One region of the Massilia sp. LXY-5 genome, then DNA from elsewhere that is predicted to be linked to it. Evidence: predicted binding sites of a transcription regulator. Region 1 holds the regulator's gene; each other region holds the start of a gene.

The links. The regulator LexA, encoded in region 1, represses DNA repair genes until DNA is damaged. The targets are predictions, from matches to a motif close to ACTGTATNNNNATACAGT.
Region 2: ACI48I_RS07805 (ATP-dependent helicase) is a predicted target of LexA. The motif match lies at 2,804-2,821, and genes of this name have one in related genera.
Region 3: ACI48I_RS01485 (DNA topoisomerase IV subunit B) is a predicted target of LexA. The motif match lies at 2,241-2,258, and genes of this name have one in related genera.
Region 4: recA (recombinase RecA) is a predicted target of LexA. The motif match lies at 2,999-3,016, and genes of this name have one in related genera.

Annotation. Positions count from the first base shown of each region.
Region 1 covers NZ_JBNNEH010000002.1:363,200-367,782, forward strand. Annotated here, with positions in the region: gene ACI48I_RS05085 (cystathionine gamma-synthase family protein) at 1-229, shown strand, start outside; gene ACI48I_RS05090 (tetratricopeptide repeat protein) at 237-1,103, shown strand; gene ACI48I_RS05095 (sel1 repeat family protein) at 1,066-1,926, shown strand; gene lexA (transcriptional repressor LexA) at 1,977-2,612, opposite strand; gene rpsF (30S ribosomal protein S6) at 2,844-3,239, shown strand; gene priB (primosomal replication protein N) at 3,270-3,563, shown strand; gene rpsR (30S ribosomal protein S18) at 3,599-3,889, shown strand; gene rplI (50S ribosomal protein L9) at 3,926-4,378, shown strand; gene ACI48I_RS05125 (replicative DNA helicase) at 4,495-4,583, shown strand, end outside.
Region 2 covers NZ_JBNNEH010000002.1:934,832-939,414, forward strand. Annotated here, with positions in the region: gene fghA (S-formylglutathione hydrolase) at 1-448, opposite strand, end outside; gene ACI48I_RS07785 (chromate transporter) at 614-1,198, opposite strand; gene ACI48I_RS07790 (chromate transporter) at 1,195-1,770, opposite strand; gene ACI48I_RS07795 (hypothetical protein) at 1,836-2,012, opposite strand; gene ACI48I_RS07800 (hypothetical protein) at 2,193-2,408, shown strand; gene ACI48I_RS07805 (ATP-dependent helicase) at 2,850-4,583, shown strand, end outside.
Region 3 covers NZ_JBNNEH010000001.1:327,055-331,637, forward strand. Annotated here, with positions in the region: gene ACI48I_RS01485 (DNA topoisomerase IV subunit B) at 64-2,061, opposite strand; gene ACI48I_RS01490 (PleD family two-component system response regulator) at 2,345-3,178, shown strand; gene ACI48I_RS01495 (gamma-glutamyl-gamma-aminobutyrate hydrolase family protein) at 3,231-4,220, shown strand; gene ACI48I_RS01500 (YbdK family carboxylate-amine ligase) at 4,326-4,583, opposite strand, start outside.
Region 4 covers NZ_JBNNEH010000001.1:169,380-173,962, reverse strand. Annotated here, with positions in the region: gene ACI48I_RS00765 (DUF2889 domain-containing protein) at 7-570, opposite strand; gene ACI48I_RS00760 (hypothetical protein) at 815-1,174, opposite strand; gene recX (recombination regulator RecX) at 1,349-1,807, opposite strand; gene recA (recombinase RecA) at 1,854-2,936, opposite strand; gene ACI48I_RS00745 (response regulator transcription factor) at 3,127-3,837, shown strand; gene ACI48I_RS00740 (sensor histidine kinase) at 3,834-4,583, shown strand, end outside.

The DNA of each region.
Region 1 (4,583 bases):
GGATATCGATCCTTTCGATTACCTGAACCGCCTGAACCTGGCGATCCCCGCAAGCAACCTCGGCGACACGCGCACGCTGGTGATTCCGGTCGCGCACACGATTTTCTTCGAGATGGGTGCCGAGCGCCGTGCCAGCATGGGCATTGCCGAGTCGCTGATCCGGGTATCGGTGGGCATCGAGGATGCCGACGATTTGCTGGAGGATTTCCGCGTCGCACTGGACGTATGATGTAAAAATGCAACGCATGTGCACGCAGAATGCGTTGCCTTTAAAACATTACGGTTTTATGATCGGCCTACAATATTTCCGACAGGACGATTCCATGCGCCGTTATGTACTCTCCTTACTTTTCGTGTGCCTTAGTGCAAGCGCAGACGATCTCGCTGACGCGAATCGCCTGCTGGCAGCCAAGGATTATGCGAAGGCCCTGCCGCTGTTTACCAAGGCCGCGCGCGCCGGTAATTCCGAAGCCCAATTCCGCCTTGGCGAGATGTACTGGTATGGCGACGGTACGGCGCAAGATCTGAACGCTGCCCGCGAATGGATCGGCAAAGCCGCGGCGGCAGGCGTCCCCGACGCAAAGGAATCGCTGGCTATCCTCGAACGGCGCAAGACCCGCGAGAAGGAAATCGCTTACTGGATGAGCGAATATCGTGGTGAAGAGCTACGCTCGGGAAAATTCGCCTGCCCAGCGCCGGCGATTCCCGTCCTGTCGAAGACCAATGAGGAGATCGAGGCCACCCGCGCAGCTGTTGCAACATGGCAGACCTGCTACAACGGCTTCGTCAGTAACTTCAATTCCGCGATGCCACCGGGCAAAGTGATCCCGCAAGACGTCCTCGACATGATGAGCCCCGCGGAGTTCGAGCGCGTGCGTGCCCATATCGAGCCGACCTACCGCAAGATCATCCTCGATGCCCAAACACAAGCCGACGCGACGTTAGCCCAGCGCGACGCCTGGGAGAAGTCGACCCAGGCATTCGTGAAAGAGGAGAACCTGCGGCGCAAGCGTCAGCTGGAACTGGACACGATTCGGAACGTGCGCGACAACGAGATGCGTTTGCATGGAAGCACGAACACGCGCATCACGACCGGCAAGTGATCCTTTGAGTGGCGGCCCTTCTCGCAGTATGATGGGCCCTGCTCATTTCGTTACCGCCATGAAAAAACTTCTGTACGCTGCCTTCCTGTTTGTCAGCCTTCCCGCTGCTGCCGCCAACGATCTCGCTTCCGCCAACACGCTGTTCGAGCAGAAGCGCTATACGGAAGCCCTGACCTTGTACACCAGGCTGGCAAATGCCGGCAATGCCGATGCACAGCAACACCTGGGCCAGATGTACTGGTACGGCGAAGCCGGCGTCGTGGATGAGGCCAAGGCCCAGGCATGGTTCCGTAAAGCCGCTGCGAAAGGCAATGCGGTGGCGGCCAGCTCGCTCGTCGTCATGCAACAGCGCACGGAACGGCGGGCCGACATCGATTATTGGTTAAGCGGCTACGACGGTAGCGACTTGAAAACCGGGAAATATGCTTGTCCCGCACCGCGCATTCCCGCGATATCGAAGCAGAGCGACGAGATCGATCGCGTATCGGCAGCCATTGCAAGCTGGCAGAGCTGCTACAACGGTTTCGTGGAAAACCTGAATGCAGCCTCGCCGCTGGTAAAGCGCATTCCGGCAGACATCGTGAAGCTGATGAATGCCGCCGAGACGGAGCGCGCGCAAACCCATCTTACCCAGGTGCAGGAGAACCTGTCGGAAGAGGCGAAAGTCGCGGCCAAGCTGGTGCTGGCCGATGTCGCAGCCTGGCGCAGCGCGACAGGGGCCTATGTGAAGGAGCACAACGCCATCATCGAGGGCGGTCCTTCGGCCGAGCGCGCGCGCGACATCGAGGCGCGAAAGCACAACTATAGCCAGGCCAACAAATAACGCCGACGTTAAAAAAGCCGCGTCAGCGGCTTTTTCATACCCAGCCGCGCTTAATGCCAGCTGCGCATCAATCCCACCGCCAGGCCCTCGAGCGCGAAATCGTCGCCCGGCTCCACGCGGATGACCTTGAAGTCCGGATTTTCCGGCAGCAGTTCGATGGTCTCGCCGGTCTTGCGGTAGCGCTTGACGGTGACGTCTTCGCCGATGCGGGCCACGACGATCTGGCCGTTCTTGGCGCTGTCGATCTTTTTGACGGCGAGGAAATCGCCATCCATGATGCCGGCGTCGCGCATCGACCAGCCGCGCACCTTCAGCAGGAAATCGGGACGCGCGCCGAACATGGCGGGGTCGACGTTGTAAGTGGCTTCGACGTGTTCCTGTGCCAGGATCGGCGAGCCCGCAGCGACGCGGCCGACCAGCGGCAGCGACATCAGCAGGGCGGCCGGTACGGTCGGCACCGGATCGGGCAGGGAAGCGCCGATCAGGCGGATGCCGCGCGAGGTGCCCGAGACGATCTCGATCGCGCCTTTGCGGGCCAGGGCCTGCAGGTGTTCTTCAGCGGCGTTGGCCGATTTGAAGCCCAATTCTTTCGCGATCTCGGCACGGGTCGGCGGGAAGCCGGTGTTGTCGATCGCTTCCTTGATCAGTTCAAGGATCTGTTGTTGCCTTGCAGTGAGCTTGAGCATGGATCTGCCACAGGTTAATGATTCAGACTGTATTTTTGTACAGTATTTCGGCGAATGCAAGGGAAATCCTCATTTTTTAACATTTCCTGTCGAGCAAGGTGTCGCGCCGGGGCGACGCCGGCGGGAGATTGCGCCTTCATGCCATCCGCGTTATAATTGCCGGCTTTCCCTTCCCACACTCGTCTTGACGCCGAGGTGGGCATTTGTTTAAACGTCCTCAAGGAGTGTTGCATGCGTCATTATGAAATCGTTTTTATCGTCCACCCGGACCAAAGCGAGCAAGTCCCGGCGATGATCGAGCGTTACAAGGCCAGCGTCACCGCACGCGGCGGTAACATCCATCGCGTCGAAGACTGGGGCCGTCGTCAGATGGCTTACCAGATCCAGAAGCTGCCGAAGGCACACTACATCTGCATGAACATCGAGTGCGACAACGAGACCCTGGTCGAGCTGGAAACCGCATTCAAGTTCAATGATGCCGTGCTGCGTCACCTGACCGTGAAGATGAAGAAAGCTGAAACCGCTCCATCGCCAATGATGAAGTCGGTCCAGCGCGAAGACGCAGCCAAGAGCCACCGCGCAGAAGCCCCAGCGGCCGCTGCAGCCCCGGCCCCAGCTGCTGCCTAAATTTTTCTTGCCAGGAATCGTGAACTCGCAGTGAACCAGTTACAAGTCGTCGCGACGATTGCTGAACGCGACGTACTGCGCTATACCCCCGCCGGCGTGCCGGTCGTCTCGGCAATCCTGATGCACAGTTCGCAGCAGGTCGAGGCAGGGGTGGACAGGCTGGTCGAGTTCGAAATTGCCGCGTTCGCCGCGGGAGAAATTTCGGGCCGCTTCGCCAGCGCAGAACTGGGCGCCGCACACCAGTTCACGGGATTTTTGGCCAGGAAGAATCGCAACAGTAAAGCCCTGGTGTTTCACATCATTGATTTTAGTGCCGCCGCTTAAGACTAGCGGCCACCATTTAGATACAGGAGCCTCAAATGGCATTCGGTAAAAAGTTCGACAAAAACAAAGCCAAAGAAAAACTCAAGCGCAAACAGCAGAACCCGCTGTTCAAGCGCAAGAAGTTCTGCCGCTTCACCGCTGCAAACGTGGAACAGGTCGATTACAAAGACGTCGACACCCTGAAGGACTTCGTCCAGGAAAACGGCAAGATCATGCCTGCACGTCTGACCGGCACCAAGGCGCACTACCAGCGCCAGGTCGACACCGCGATCAAGCGCGCACGCTACCTCGCGCTGCTGCCGTACACCGACCTGCACCACGGTTAATCCCGTCGTACAGATCAGAATATCCTGGAGAAAAATATGCAAGTTATCCTTTTGGAAAAAGTTGTTAACGTCGGCAACCTGGGCGACGTGGTCAAGGTCAAGGACGGTTACGCACGTAACTTCCTGATCCCGCAAAAGATGGCCCGCCGCGCCACCGAATCGGCCAAGGCCGAGTTCGAAGCCAAGCGCGCCGAGCTGGAAAAAGCTGCTGCTGAAAAGCTGAACGCTTCGCAAGCCCAAGGCGAAAAGCTGAACGGCATGACCATCAGCATCGCCCAGAAAGCCGGCGTCGACGGTCGTCTGTTCGGTTCGGTCACCAACTTCGACATCGCCGAAGCCCTGAGCAAGCAAGGTTTCGCAGTCGAAAAGGCGCAAGTGCGCCTGCCGACCGGCCCGCTGAAGACCACCGGCGAGCACCCGGTTGCCGTCGCGCTGCACACCGACGTCGTCGTGGAAATCACGATCGCTGTCGTGGGCGAAGCTGCCTAAGCACAGCACGCAGCACGCTGTTGTTTAAAAGAAAAAGCCGGGCTTGCCCGGCTTTTTTATTGCCAGATTCTCCCCAATTATTTCAGCGGTATGACGGAGGAGGTATAATGCCCGCCATGAATACCCCCGCAGATCCGCAGATCGAATCGCTGCGCATTCCCCCGCATTCCATCGAAGCAGAGCAGTCCGTCATCGGCGGCCTGCT
Region 2 (4,583 bases), 570 kb from region 1:
CGCCCATCGAGTGGCCGAAGATGCCGCAGCGTTCGGCGTCGGCGCCGAATTCGCGCAGCACCAGTTCGCGCAGCTCGAGGATGTAGCTGTACATGCGGTAGTGGCGCGACCACGGCTCCTCGGTCGCGTCGACGTAGAAGCCGGCGCCCACGCCGAAGTCCCAGCTGTCGGTCTCGCCCGGCACGCCGGCGCCGCGCGGGCTGGTATCGGGCGCGACCACGATCAGGCCTTCCTCGGCGGCGACGCGCTGGAAGCCGCCCTTGATCGCGAAGGTCTCTTCGGTGCAGGTCAGGCCGGCGAGGTAGAACAGCACCGGCAGGTGTTTTCCTTCGGCGTCCGGCGGCAGGTAGACCGAGAACCGCATCGGCAGGCCGATGGCGCTTGATTCGTGCTGGTAGAAACGCTGGACGCCGCCGAACGAGGCGTGTTCGCTGAGGAGAGTAAGCATGGAAGGCTCCGGATGATCGATACCGCAAGTATGCCAGTTCGGCAAACCGGGCGCATCGCGTTGGAGCGCCTAACAAATCAGCCATGGCCGCATTGCAGCGCCTCGCCGTACCCTCGTACTGTCTTCGGCGCCGCGCCTTGCCCTGACGGTTTTGTCAGGCGCTCCTTACACGAAGCCGAGCGCTCCCAATAATGCACCGGCCCCCAGCACCCACAGCAGGTGCAGTTTCGTGCGCCAGATGACGAGGCAGCTGGCCAGCGTCAGCAGCCAGAGCGGCCAATGGTAGCCGCTGCCGCCCGCCGAACTGGCCAAAATCCAGCTGGTGGACAGCAGCAGGGCGATCACGACCGGCGCCATGCCCTGCTTGAAGGCGCGCACCGGGCGCAGCTCGCGGTTGCGGTGGCCCCATTGCGCGACCTGGTAAGTGAAGATGGTCGAGGGCAGCAGGATCCCGATCATGGTCGTCGCCACGCCGAGAAAGGCGGCGCTGGTGCTGCCGGCGTTCATGCCGACATTCCAGCCCATCAGGGCCACGAACAGCACGTTCGGCCCCGGCGCGGCCTGGGCCAGGGCGATCGAATCGTTGAACTGGGCCTGGCTCAGCCAGCCATGCTGCTCGACCAGGAAGCGGTGCATCTCGGAGGTGGTCGAGATCGCACCGCCGAGCGACATCAGGGACAACAGCATGTAGTGGGCGAACAGGTTCAGCCAGTCATGCCAGGCGAGGGTGATGTGGATGGCGCCGTTCATCGCAGGTTCCTGTAAGCAAGCACGCAGCCGAGGCCGCCAAGGGCAAGCAGCACATAAGCCAGGGGAAATTTCAGCAGGGCGACGAGCACGAAGCCGGCGGCGCCGATCGCCACGCACCACGGCAGGGGCACCGGATTGCGCTTGAGCGCCACCGACATCTTGAGGCCGGTCGCCGCGATCAGGCCGGCCGAGACCGCCGCCATGCCGCGCAGGGCGCCGGCCACCTGGGCGTTGTCGGCAAAGCGCGCGTGCAGGATCGCCAGCAGCAGGATCAGCACCAGCGGCACGGCCAGCATGCCGGCCAGCGCCGTCAGCGCGCCGCGCAGGCCGAAATAGCGGGCGCCGATCATCATCGACAGGTTGACGACGTTCGGCCCGGGCATGATCTGCGCGACCGCCCAGTCCTCGATGAACTCTTCGTTGCTCAGCCAGCGTTTGCGCTCGACGAGCTCGCGCTGGACGACCGCCAGCACGCCGCCGAAGCCTTGCAGGGCCAGGACGGTAAAGGCGACGAACAGGTCGAGCAGGGATTCGGGACGCGGGTGTTCGAAAGCGGAGGGCGGTGAAGTCATCCCGCGATTATCGCGCCCAGCCGGCTTTCTGTCACGCAAGCGCCCGGAATCAGCCTGTCCTCGGCTCAGCCGCCGCCGATCCCCCGCATGACGCGTCCGCTGCCGCCGCATTGCGGGCACTGCTTGCCGTCGGCCAGTTTGCCGCTGCCGGAGCAGGCTTCGCAGACGTCTTCGCCGGCGCCGGGCGTGCCCGGGGTGGCTTCGTCGCCAGGGTTCAGGTCGGGTTCGGGAGTCGTTGCCATGGGTGCCTCGCAAGTGGGTGGAGAACACGGCCATTCTAGGACGATCCCGGTACCGGTGGCGCTCCCTTGAGAAAGTCGTACGCTCAACTTTTTACACTTTTCGATAGGAAGTTGACATTGACATTCTTTTGTATTGATGAATACTCGTTAGGAAACTTCAACCTACGAGGCGAGGTCACTATGGAGCAATCCCCAAGCGAGCAAACGGATATATCGGCAGTCATAGACGAATCCCGGACCGACGCGCGCCAGCGCCGCATCGTCGATGCCGGCATTGCGGTCCAGGACAGCAGCAATACCATGTCCGCATTCGAATACCTGCGCACACGCGATATCGACGTCCACGTCATCGAGCGGGTACTGCTAGAGCCGCACCGGCGCCGCTCCCGCTCCTGAAAGTTTCCCACAACACTGTCTTTTTGATGTCAAAGGTGCATGTTTGTTGCGCCTGGTGACCGGCATTTATACACATAAGTTGCATTTTTTTATCTTCACCGATCTTCACGGTGGTCCTGTGCATGATCTCGCAAGTCATTGATTTTTCGTGAATTCGGTGCTGCCCGCCGAACGGGCAAATTGTTGAAACCCGCATGCGGACGGGTTTTCCGCCTGTCAAGCCCCTTCTTTTCCACAAAGTTATTCACAGACTTTGTGGATATCCGGAAAAGTTCTTTGGTTACGGCTACTTAGCAGAAAAGGATCGCGTAACACGCGAGCTTCGCGCAACGCTCGTGCACGCTTTTTACAACATCGCATCGGGCAGCAAGTGCAAAATGCACTTGCGAAGCGCTACTGGACAAATGTACAGTTGCGTTGTCTTCACCTTGTCAGTTTTCCATGTCCGCTGCCGCCGCCGTCGCTGTGCCCGCTCACTCGTCCGATCCTTTGGCTGCATCCGTGCCGGCCGCTTTACCCCCTGTCGACGATCCTTTCGCCAGCCTCAATCCCGCGCAGCGCCTGGCAGTCGAGCACGACATCGGCGCAGCGGCCAGCCGGCCTTTGCTGGTCGTGGCCGGCGCCGGTTCGGGCAAGACGAATACCCTTGCGCACCGGGTGGCGCGCCTGATCATGGCCGGCGCCGATCCGCAGCGGATCCTGCTGCTGACCTTTTCGCGGCGCGCCGCCAACGAGATGACCCAGCGCGCCGGCAATGTACTGCAGAGGATCATGGGAGGCAGTGCGGGCGGCGTCGCGACGCTGCCCTGGGCCGGCACCTTCCACAGCATCGGTGCGCGCCTGCTGCGCGAATTTTCCGGGCGCATCGGCCTGGACGAATCGTTCACGATCCACGACCGCGGCGACTCCGAAGACCTGATGGGCCTGGTACGCCACGAGATCGGGCTGACCCAGACCGCCAAGCGTTTTCCCCTGAAAGGGACCTGTCTGTCGATCTATTCGCGGGTCGTGAATTCGCGCGAACCGCTCGACCTGGTTCTGCAGAGCACCTTCCCTTGGTGCTGCGAGTGGGAAGCGGAGCTGAAACGCCTGTTCGGCGCCTATGTCGACGCCAAGCAGGAGCAGAATGTGCTCGACTACGACGATCTGCTGCTGTTCTGGGCCGAGATGGCCTCGGACCCCGAACTCGGGCCCGAGATAGGTTCCCTGTTCGACCACGTGCTGGTCGACGAATACCAGGACACCAACCGCCTGCAGGCCGCCATCATCACCGGCATGAAGCCGGGCGGGGAGGGCGTGATGGTGGTCGGCGACGATGCCCAGTCGATCTATTCCTTCCGCGGCGCCACGGTGCGCAACATCCTCGACTTCCCGGGCCAGTTCTCGCAGCCGGCGCAGGTGATTACGCTCGACCGCAATTACCGCTCGACCCAGCCGATCCTCGACGCCTCGAACGCCGTGATCGCCGCCGCGCTCGAGCGCCACGCGAAAACGCTGTGGACGGACAAGGTCGCCAGCAGCCTGCCGCAGCTGGTCCTGATTCCCGACGAGGCCGAGCAGGCGCGCTGGGTCTGCAACCGCATCCTCGAACACCGCGAAGCGGGCATCAAGTTGACGACCCAGGCCGTGCTGTTCCGGGCGGCCAGCCATAGCGCGGCGCTGGAGCTCGAACTGATGCGCCGGAATATCCCGTTCGTGAAATTCGGCGGCCTGAAATTCCTGGAAGCCTCGCACATCAAGGACGTGCTGGCCGTGCTGCGCTTTGCCCAGAACCCGAACGGGCGCATGGCCGGCTTCCGGGTGCTGCAACTGATTCCGGGCATCGGCCCGGCCACGGCCACGCGCCTGCTGGACGCGATGGCCGCGGCGCCCGAAGCGCTGGACGCGGTCGAGGCCTTCACGCCGCCCTCGAAAAGCCAGGGCGACTGGCAGGATTTCGTTACCCTGTACCGGCGCCTGCGCACGCCGGGTTTGCGCTGGCCGGCCGACATCGAGCTGGTGCGCGACTGGTACTTGCCCCACCTCGAGCGCCTGCACGACGACGCGACAGTGCGCGTGGCCGACGTCGCCCAGCTGGCCCAGCTGGCGGGCGGCCACGGCACGCGCGAAAGTTTCCTGGCGGAGATCACGCTCGATCCGCCCGAGGCCACCAGCGACCGCGCCGGACCGCCGCTG
Region 3 (4,583 bases), on a different contig from region 1:
TTTTTTGACGGTGCAGGGTGGGCATGCCCACGCGTTGACGTGCGGTTCAACACCGCACACCCATCAAATATCCGCTTCGGTTTCGTTGCCGTGTTCCTCGATCCAGGCGCGGCGGGCGGCGGCTTCGCCTTTGCCCATCAACATGTTGAAACGCGCGCTCGATTCGCCGTGGTCGAAACCGCCCAGGGCCACCGGCAGCAGGCGCCGCGTGTCCGGGTTCATGGTCGTTTCCCAGAGCTGCTCGGCGTTCATCTCGCCCAGGCCTTTAAAACGGGAGATGTTCCAGCTGCCTTCCTTGAGACCGTCCTTTTTCAGCTTGTCCTCGATCGCCAGCAGTTCGCCGTCGTCCAGCGCGTACAGCTTCTGCAGCGGCTTCTTGCCGCGCGGCGGCACGTCGACGCGGTACAGCGGCGGACGCGCCACGCAGATGTGGCCATGGCGGAACAGGGCAGGGAAGTGCTTGAAGAACAGCGTCAGCAGCAGGACCTGGATGTGGGAGCCGTCCACGTCCGCATCGGACAGGATGCAGATCTTGCCGTAGCGCAGACCGCTCAGGTCAGGCGAATCGCCCTGCGAGTGCGGGTCGACCCCGATGGCGACCGAGATGTCGTGGATCTCGTTGTTCGCGAACAGGCGGTCGCGGTCGGTTTCCCAGGTATTCAAAACCTTGCCGCGCAGCGGCAGGATCGCCTGGTATTCCTTGTCGCGGCCCATCTTCGCGGAACCGCCGGCCGAATCGCCCTCGACCAGGAACAGTTCATTGCGCGTCAGGTCGGTCGATTCGCAATCGGTCAGCTTGCCCGGCAAGACAGCCACGCCCGAGGACTTCTTCTTTTCGACCTTCTGCAGCGAGCGCATGCGCGACTGCGCCTGCTTGATGACGAGGTCGGCCAGCTTCTTGCCGTATTCGACGTGCTGGTTCAGCCACAGCTCGAGCGGCGGTTTCGTAAACGTCGAGACGAGTTTGACGGCGTCGCGCGAGTTCAGGCGTTCCTTGGTCTGGCCCTGGAATTGCGGGTCCAGCACCTTCGCCGACAGCACGAAGGAGACGCGTGCGAACACGTCTTCCGGCAGCAGTTTGACGCCTTTCGGCAGCAGGCCGTGCAGTTCAACAAAACCTTTCACGGCGCCGTACAGGCCGTCGCGCAGGCCGGACTCGTGCGAGCCGCCGCTTGGCGTCGGGATCAGGTTGACGTAGGACTCGCGCACGACGGCGCCTTCCTCGTTCCAGGCCACGACCCAGGCCGCCCCTTCGCCTTCGGCAAAACTCTCGTCGCCCGCCGCCGCATAGCCGGCACCCTCGAACAGCGGGATCACGGTCTGGCCGCTGGTGCTCTGGTTCATTGCCTCGACCAGGTAGCCGCGCAGGCCTTCGTCGTAGCGCCAGGTCTGGACGTCGCCGGTTTTCGCGTTCGTCAGCGTGACGGTCACGCCCGGCAGCAGCACGGCTTTTGACCTCAGCAGGCGCACCAGGTCGCCCATCGGGATGTTCGGCGAATCGAAATATTTGGCGTCCGGCCAGGCGGTGACGCGGGTGCCGTTCTTCTTGCCGCCGCGCTCGAAGGGTGCGGAGGAGAGCGGCTCGATCACGTCGCCGTCGGCGAAGACCAGGTTGTGGACGCCGTTGCCGTCCTCGGTCTTGCGCCAGACGGTGATCTCGAGGCGCTTCGACAGCGCATTGGTGACCGAGACGCCGACGCCGTGCAGGCCGCCCGAGAAGGCATAGGCGCCGCCCGAACCCTTGTCGAACTTGCCGCCGGCGTGCAGGCGCGTGAACACGATTTCGACCGTGGACACGCCTTCTTCCGGGTGGATGCCGACCGGGATGCCGCGGCCGTCGTCCTCGACGGTGACGGAACCGTCGACGTTCAGGGTGACGCCGATGTTGCTGCAGTAGCCGCCCAGCGCCTCGTCGGAGGCGTTGTCGATGACTTCCTGGATGATGTGCAGCGGGTTCTCGGTCCGGGTGTACATGCCCGGACGCTGCTTCACGGGTTCGAGTCCCTTGAGGACGCGGATGGATGATTCGCTGTAGTCGGGTGCGGGTTTCTTGGTTGCCATGCTGATCAGTGTTTTTTCGAAAGCCTGCGCATTCTATATCTTGTCGGGAGGAAAAAGCAGGAAGGGCGTAACGGATTGTTCTTGTCAACGCGTGGAAACGTGACTAGATTGGTACGCAAGGTTGCTACGCCAAGCGGCCCCGAGAAACCGTTGAGCGGAAGGCGTTCATTGAGAACAATACTGTACATGCATACAGTAATAATCGCAAGACTCGCCATCTTACCGCAGTTTTCCGTACAACAGGTCCGTGGGCTGTCCACGTCGCACGCACCGGATGATCATCATGCATGCACAAAAAATGCCGACGGCAGTACGACTGCTCGGATTTTCACCAGGCGCTGTCGTGCACCTGGCTACCTTGCTGGCAGGTGCGCCGCGCTCGGGACCGCTGTATTCCTGCCTGCATGAGGACAGCCTGCAGGAACCCGACATCGTGCTGGCCGACGGCGGCAATCCGGCGGCCCTGGCCTGGCTCGACGGCATGCGCTGTGCGCCGCCCGCGCTGGTGATCGGCGGTTCGCCCCACGCCGATTACGCCCACCTGGCGCTCCCGATCGACCCCGAGCAGTTGCATGCCTCCCTCGTCAGACTGCTGGCCGAACGGCGGCGTGCGCTGGCGCTGCTGAGCGCGCGCGGCGAGCCGCTGCTGGCCGAGCGCCGGCGCCGTCCCAGGCTCGGGGCCGACGCCGGCTGCGCCGATGGACGCCAGCCGCCGCGCGACGGCAAGGTGCTGATCGTCGACAAGGGCGGCGCCTTCCGTGACCATCTGGCCGGGCTGGTGGGTGATGGCCGACTGGCGATCGCCTGGACCGACAGCGCGCCGATGGCAGTGCGCCTGTGCGACGAGACACCGGTGTCGCTGGCGATGATCAACACGGCCACGCCCGGCATCGACCCCTACGGACTGAGCCGCAACATCAAGGCGCAGGACGGGGCAGGGCGCACGGCCGTGGTGCTGCTGGTGGGACGGACATTCAATTATGACAGTACGCTGGCGCATGGCGCCGGGGTACGCGGGCTGCTCGACAAGCCGGTGGGGGACCGCAGCCTGGTGTGCATGCTGCAACGCTTGACGAGTCTGCAGGACATGCCTGCCTCGGTCAGCTCAGCCATGTGATTTTGTTACAACTTCGAATCGTGCGCGGCAGTGGCGGGGCTATATTCGTCCCATGGCAGACGAACAACCCAAGCCCGACGCCGAGCCTTCCGGCCCGCCGCTGGAAAACCGTGCCGAGACCCCGCAGCGCATTCCGGACCGCCGCGCAAGCAGTGGCGGCGTGCCGCGTTACCAGCGTCCAGGCGACACGCCCTTCGCGCTGGCCGGGCGGGTGCTGCGTTCACGCTGGCGTGCACTGCGCGACCGCTTCAGCCGCGACTTCATGCGCCGCACCCTGCGCATCGGCGTCTCGGCGCGCATCTTTCATCCCGAACCGGGTTCGACCGGCCTGCGCAGCAAAAATCTCCAGTACCTGGAGGAGTCGATCGCCCAATGGGTGATGTCGCGCGACGTGCTTGTGTTCATGATCCCGACCGTGAACACCAACGGCCTGCTCCATCCCAGCAACATCACCCTGCGCCACTACGCGCGCCACCTGGACGGCCTGGTATTGCAGGGCGGGGCCGACGTCTCGCCGCAGACCTATTCCGAGTCGCCCACCCGCCCCGAGTGGAGCGGTGACCGCGCGCGCGACCTGTACGAACTCGAACTGCTGCACGAATTCGTCGAGGCCGGCAAGCCGGTGCTGGGCGTCTGCCGCGGCTGCCAGCTGATCAACGTGGCGTTCGGCGGTACCCTGTACCAGGACGTGGCGACGAATGTTCCCTCCGCGCTGGCCCACGTGCACACCGACTATGACGCCCACCGCCACGCGATCGAATTCCCGCCGGGCTCCTCGCTCGGACGCATGTTCCCCAACGCCGGGCGCCCGATCGTCAATTCGATCCACCACCAGGCGGTCAAGGAACCCGGGCGCGATATCCGCATCGAGGCGGTGTCGTATCCGGACGGGATCGTCGAGGCGATCCGCTACGACAAGGCGGACTTCGTGATGGGCCTGCAATGGCACCCGGAATTCCACCGGGCCGGTGGTACGGACCTGCTCGATTGCACGCCGGTGCTGGATGAGTTTTTACGGGCGGCCAGGGAGACGCGCTTGTAAGAAATGTCGCCAATATTCAGTTGCGATCCGCGTGGGCTCGAGAGCCCACCCTACGTTACACCGCTGCCGCGTGATCAATCTTGGAACGGTGGTGCAATCGAAACGCTACCTGCGCCGGAACCGCCGCTCGCCGCGAAACCAGTTGATCGCCGCATGCACCATCCCCTCGACGCTGCCCTGCTGCTCGTACTGCTGCCGCAGCAGCGTCGCGTCACTGCCATGCGTCGCCGCCAGCGCCAGGTGCTTTAAACCATCCAGGCTCCCCAGCGCCGCGGCATACGGCTCCATTTTATTCAGCGTCGCCAGGATATCCTCGCGCAGCGACACCGTTTCGTAGGTCTTCGGATGCGTGATCGCTCCCTC
Region 4 (4,583 bases), on a different contig from region 1:
TCGGTCTCAACCCTGTACGGCCTTGATTACCCAGCGCGGGTAATACTTTGCCACAGCGGGGCCGTCGGCGCGCAGCGCGTGGCAGCGGTCGATTTCGTACGGACGCGCAGCCTCGCCATCCTTGGCGGCGTTGCGTGTCTCGAACTCGTCATCGGCGAAGGCCTGGATTGCCGCGGTGGGCAAAACCTGCGCCAGTTCGGTCAGGTGGGTGCAGCCGAGCACGCCCGAGAGGCGGTCTTTCAGGTGCAACCGGAAATGTTTAACGAGCGACAGCCCGACCAGCTTCTTGTAAGCGGGGCCGATGACGTCGCAGTAACCGGGATACGGCACCGAGTCGGATGCGGCTTCGGCATCGACGATCTCGAGGTCGCGGTTGATGGTGATGCGCAGGCTCAGGTCGTGCACGGCCGTGCCGGCCGGGCGCTTGCCGGAAGCGAGGACGATGTCTTGCGCCTTGATGTCGCGGATACGCGCGTCAAGATCCCACAAGCCATCGTCGCGCGCGTACGCTTCGACCGTGATGGCGCGTGTATGCCGCAGGGAGCGCGGGGCGGGAGGTGACAGAGGCATAGAAAACAAACGTGCCGGTTGATCGGCAATCAGTGGGGCAGCCGGTGTGCTGATGCACGTTACCGCAGCTTCTGCGGCAACAACCGCTCATGCGGCGCTGCTTAAACCGTGAAAGTTTAGCACAGGATGGGAGCGGGTTGCACTGCAACATGACGCCTTGACGACCCGTCAAGGGTAGGCAGCTGGGAAAGGTGGCAAGCTTGCCAATGTTTGGCGTTGGCTACCCGACAATGGATTTGCCAGCTCAGGCCGCGGCATCCTTCGTGAAGCACAGCAGTTCTTTGCCGTCGAGGCAAATGCCGCCATCCCGCTCGAAGGCGACCGCCCAGAAACCGGCGGCGGCCTCGGGTGTGTTCCCGTGCCAGACTATGCCGTGGAAGGTGACGTCAACCTCCGCGCCGCGCTCGTCTTGCCAGCGCCCGCGGATTTCATCGGTCATGCTGCCGGAGCGGTCGATCTGGAGAATATAGTCGCCACTGGCGCGCACCTCGAGCACAACCATTTTTTCCTGCGTACTGAGCCGATAGATCCCGGTCGGCTCGACGGGCTGACGGCTGCACGATGCCAATACGAACAGTGGGGCGAGAACGAGTAGCGTTTTCATGATGACAACTTTTAGGGCAAGCAAAAACCAGCGTGCAGCGTCATCCGGGGTTGAGGAATATGCGGGCGCATATCGCCGGATGGCGCTCCACGCTGGCGCCTGGGAATGGATCGAGCCGATTTGGGGTGCAGACAAGACTGCGGGACAGTCGCAACGAGGCGATGCCGGCGCTACTTAAAACTCGTCGTCCTCGGGTGCCCCTTTCAGGGCGGTGCGCACGGCGCCGCTCGAAAAACCGCGCGCCATTAAAAACCGCATCTGCTTGCTGCGCTCGGCCGCGTCTTGCGCGACGGTGCCGAACTTGCGTTGCCAGACCTCGACCGCACGCGCGGTCTCGCTCTCGGCCAGGCCGGACTTCAGTTCGGCCAGCGCTTCTCCGTTGACGCCATGGCTTTGCAGCTCGGCCATCACACGGCTGTTGCCGAAGCGGGAAGCTTTTCGATGAATCAAGGATTCAGCAAAACGCTCCTGCGACAGCCAGTTGTTCTTTTCCAGAAAATCGAGGAGGGCGTCGATGTCGTCGCCCTCCTCCGCATGGCGCGCCAGTTTGCGCTTGAGCTCGAGCCGGCTGTGCTCCCTCATGGAGAGGAAGCGCAGGGCTCGGGCTTTCAGACTCAGTACTGGTTGGCGCATGGCGATACAGCAGACCGGATGGGGCCACAGCTGCGGCCCCGACCGATTACTCCGACACGGCCTTCAACTTCGGCGCCTTGTCTTCGGCGTCGCCACCGACAGGCGGCGGCAGTTCGCGCACACCCAGGGCCGCACGCACCTTGTTCTCGATTTCGCGCGCCAGTGCCGGGCGGTCTTTCAAGAACTGACGGGCGTTGTCCTTGCCCTGGCCGATACGTTCGCCGTTATAGCTGTACCAGGAACCGGACTTCTCCACGATCTTGTTGTCGGCGCCCAGATCGAGGATTTCGCCTTCGCGGGAAGTGCCTTCTCCATACAGGATGTCGAAGTGCGCTTCGCGGAACGGTGGCGCGATCTTGTTCTTGACGACCTTGACCTTGGTTTCGTTACCGATCACCTCGTCACCCGACTTGATCGAACCGGTACGGCGGATGTCCAGGCGCACGGAGGCGTAGAACTTCAGCGCGTTACCGCCGGTCGTGGTTTCCGGGCTGCCGAACATCACGCCGATCTTCATACGGATCTGGTTAATGAAGATGACCAGGGTGTTCGTACGGTTGATCGACGCGGTCAGCTTGCGCAGTGCCTGCGACATCAGACGGGCTTGCAGGCCCGGCAGCGAATCGCCCATGTCGCCTTCGATCTCGGCGCGCGGGGTCAGTGCCGCCACCGAGTCGATGACGACCAGGTCGACCGAACCCGAGCGCACGAGTGCGTCGGTGATTTCGAGGGCCTGTTCGCCGGTGTCCGGCTGCGAGATCAGCAGCTCGTCGAGCTTGATGCCCAGCTTCTGCGCATAACCCACGTCGAGCGCGTGCTCGGCGTCGATGAAGGCGCAGGTACCACCCAGCTTTTGCATCTGCGCGATGGTCTGCAGGGTCAGCGTGGTTTTACCCGACGATTCCGGACCGTAGATTTCCACGATACGGCCGCGCGGCAAGCCGCCGACGCCCAGGGCGATGTCCAGGCCCAGCGAGCCGGTGGAGACGGTCTGCACTTCTTCGACCGGCGTGTTCGCGTCCATGCGCATGACCGAACCCTTGCCGAACTGCTTTTCGATTTGCGCGAGGGCGGCGGCCAGCGCCTTGCCTTTTTCGGAGGCGTTGTGTACTACTTTTTTGTCGTCCATAATTTTCTCTCAGTCTTGGAGGTACCAAGGTGTGGGTACCCTCACGCTTTTCAATAGCCACTACTGTATAAAAATCCAGTGGTTTTGGCAAGCAGGATTTCGCTCAACAATGGAAGAAAACTCGCATTGTTGCGCCAAATCAAACACAATGGGAGCAGCCGGAAGGTCTAATTGATAACAGGGTGATCTTATGCGAATTTTGCTTGCCGAAGATGATAGCGTACTTGCGGACGGGCTGACGCGCTCGCTGCGCCAGTCCGGTTATGCGATCGACGACGTGCGCAACGGCCAGGATGCCGACACCGCCCTCTCGACCCAGGAATTCGACCTGCTGATCCTCGACCTCGGGCTCCCGAAAATGTCGGGCCTGGAGGTGCTGCGCCGGCTGCGCGCGCGCTCTTCCCTGCTGCCGGTGCTGATCCTGACGGCCGCCGACTCGGTCGAGCAGCGCGTCGAGGGGCTCGATCTGGGCGCCGACGACTACATGGCCAAGCCCTTCGCCTTGTCGGAGCTGGAGGCGCGGGTCCGCGCGCTCACCCGGCGCGGCGCCGGCGGCGGCCCGACCGTGATCCGCCACGGCCCGCTGGTCTACGACCAGGTCGGGCGCAGCGCGTATATCAACGAGCAGATGCTCGACCTCTCCGCGCGCGAACTGGGCCTGCTCGAAATCCTGCTGGCGCGCACCGGGCGCCTGGTCTCGAAGGAGCAGCTGGTCGACCACCTGTGCGAATGGGGCGAAGAGGTGTCGAACAATGCGATCGAGGTCTATGTGCACCGGCTGCGCAAGAAGATCGAGGTCGGCGGCGTGCGCATCGCCACCGTGCGCGGCCTGGGCTATTGCCTCGAAAAATATTCGGACGCAGCCCGTGCCGGTGCCGAGCACGCCCTCGATTCGAAGTGAACGAACGTGATGCCGGCCTGATCGAGCCCGATGCGGGGCTGCCCGAGCCTTTGTACGTCCCGCCGAATCCCGAACCCGAAGAAAACATCCAGCATTCGCTGTTCGGCGAGATCCTCGACTGGATGCTGGCGCCCCTGCTGCTGCTGTGGCCGATGAGCATAGTGATCACTTACCTGGTCGCGAAATCGATCGCGAACCAACCCTTCGATCATGCGCTCGAAGACCGGGTGACGGTGCTGGCCCAGCAGGTGCGCGAAGAAAACGGCGTCATCAATACCCGTTTGCCGGGCAGCGCACGCGACATCCTGCGCGCCGACGACATCGACAGCGTGTATTTCCAGGTGAGCGACGCCGCCGGACGCCACGTCGACGGCGACGCCGAACTGCCGCGCCCGCGCAGTCACGATAACGACGGCGATGGCGACAAGGATGGCGCGGTGCACTTCCGGAGCGCCACGCTGCACGGCACGCCGCTGCGCGTGGCTTACCTGTACATCAACCTCGACCCGCTCGCCCCGCCCGACAGCAGCTCGCCCGTTTTCCCCCGTAAAGCCTTGGTGCAGGTGGCGGAAACGCTGGACAAGCGCGCCCTGCTCGCCAACGAGATCATCAAGGGCGTGATCCTGCCCCAGTTCATCATCCTGCCGATCATCCTGGCCCTGGTCTGGTTCGCCCTCTCGCGCGGCCTGTCTCCGCTGGCGGCGCTCCAGGAGCGCATCCGCGCGCGTCCGTCCGACGATTTGTCT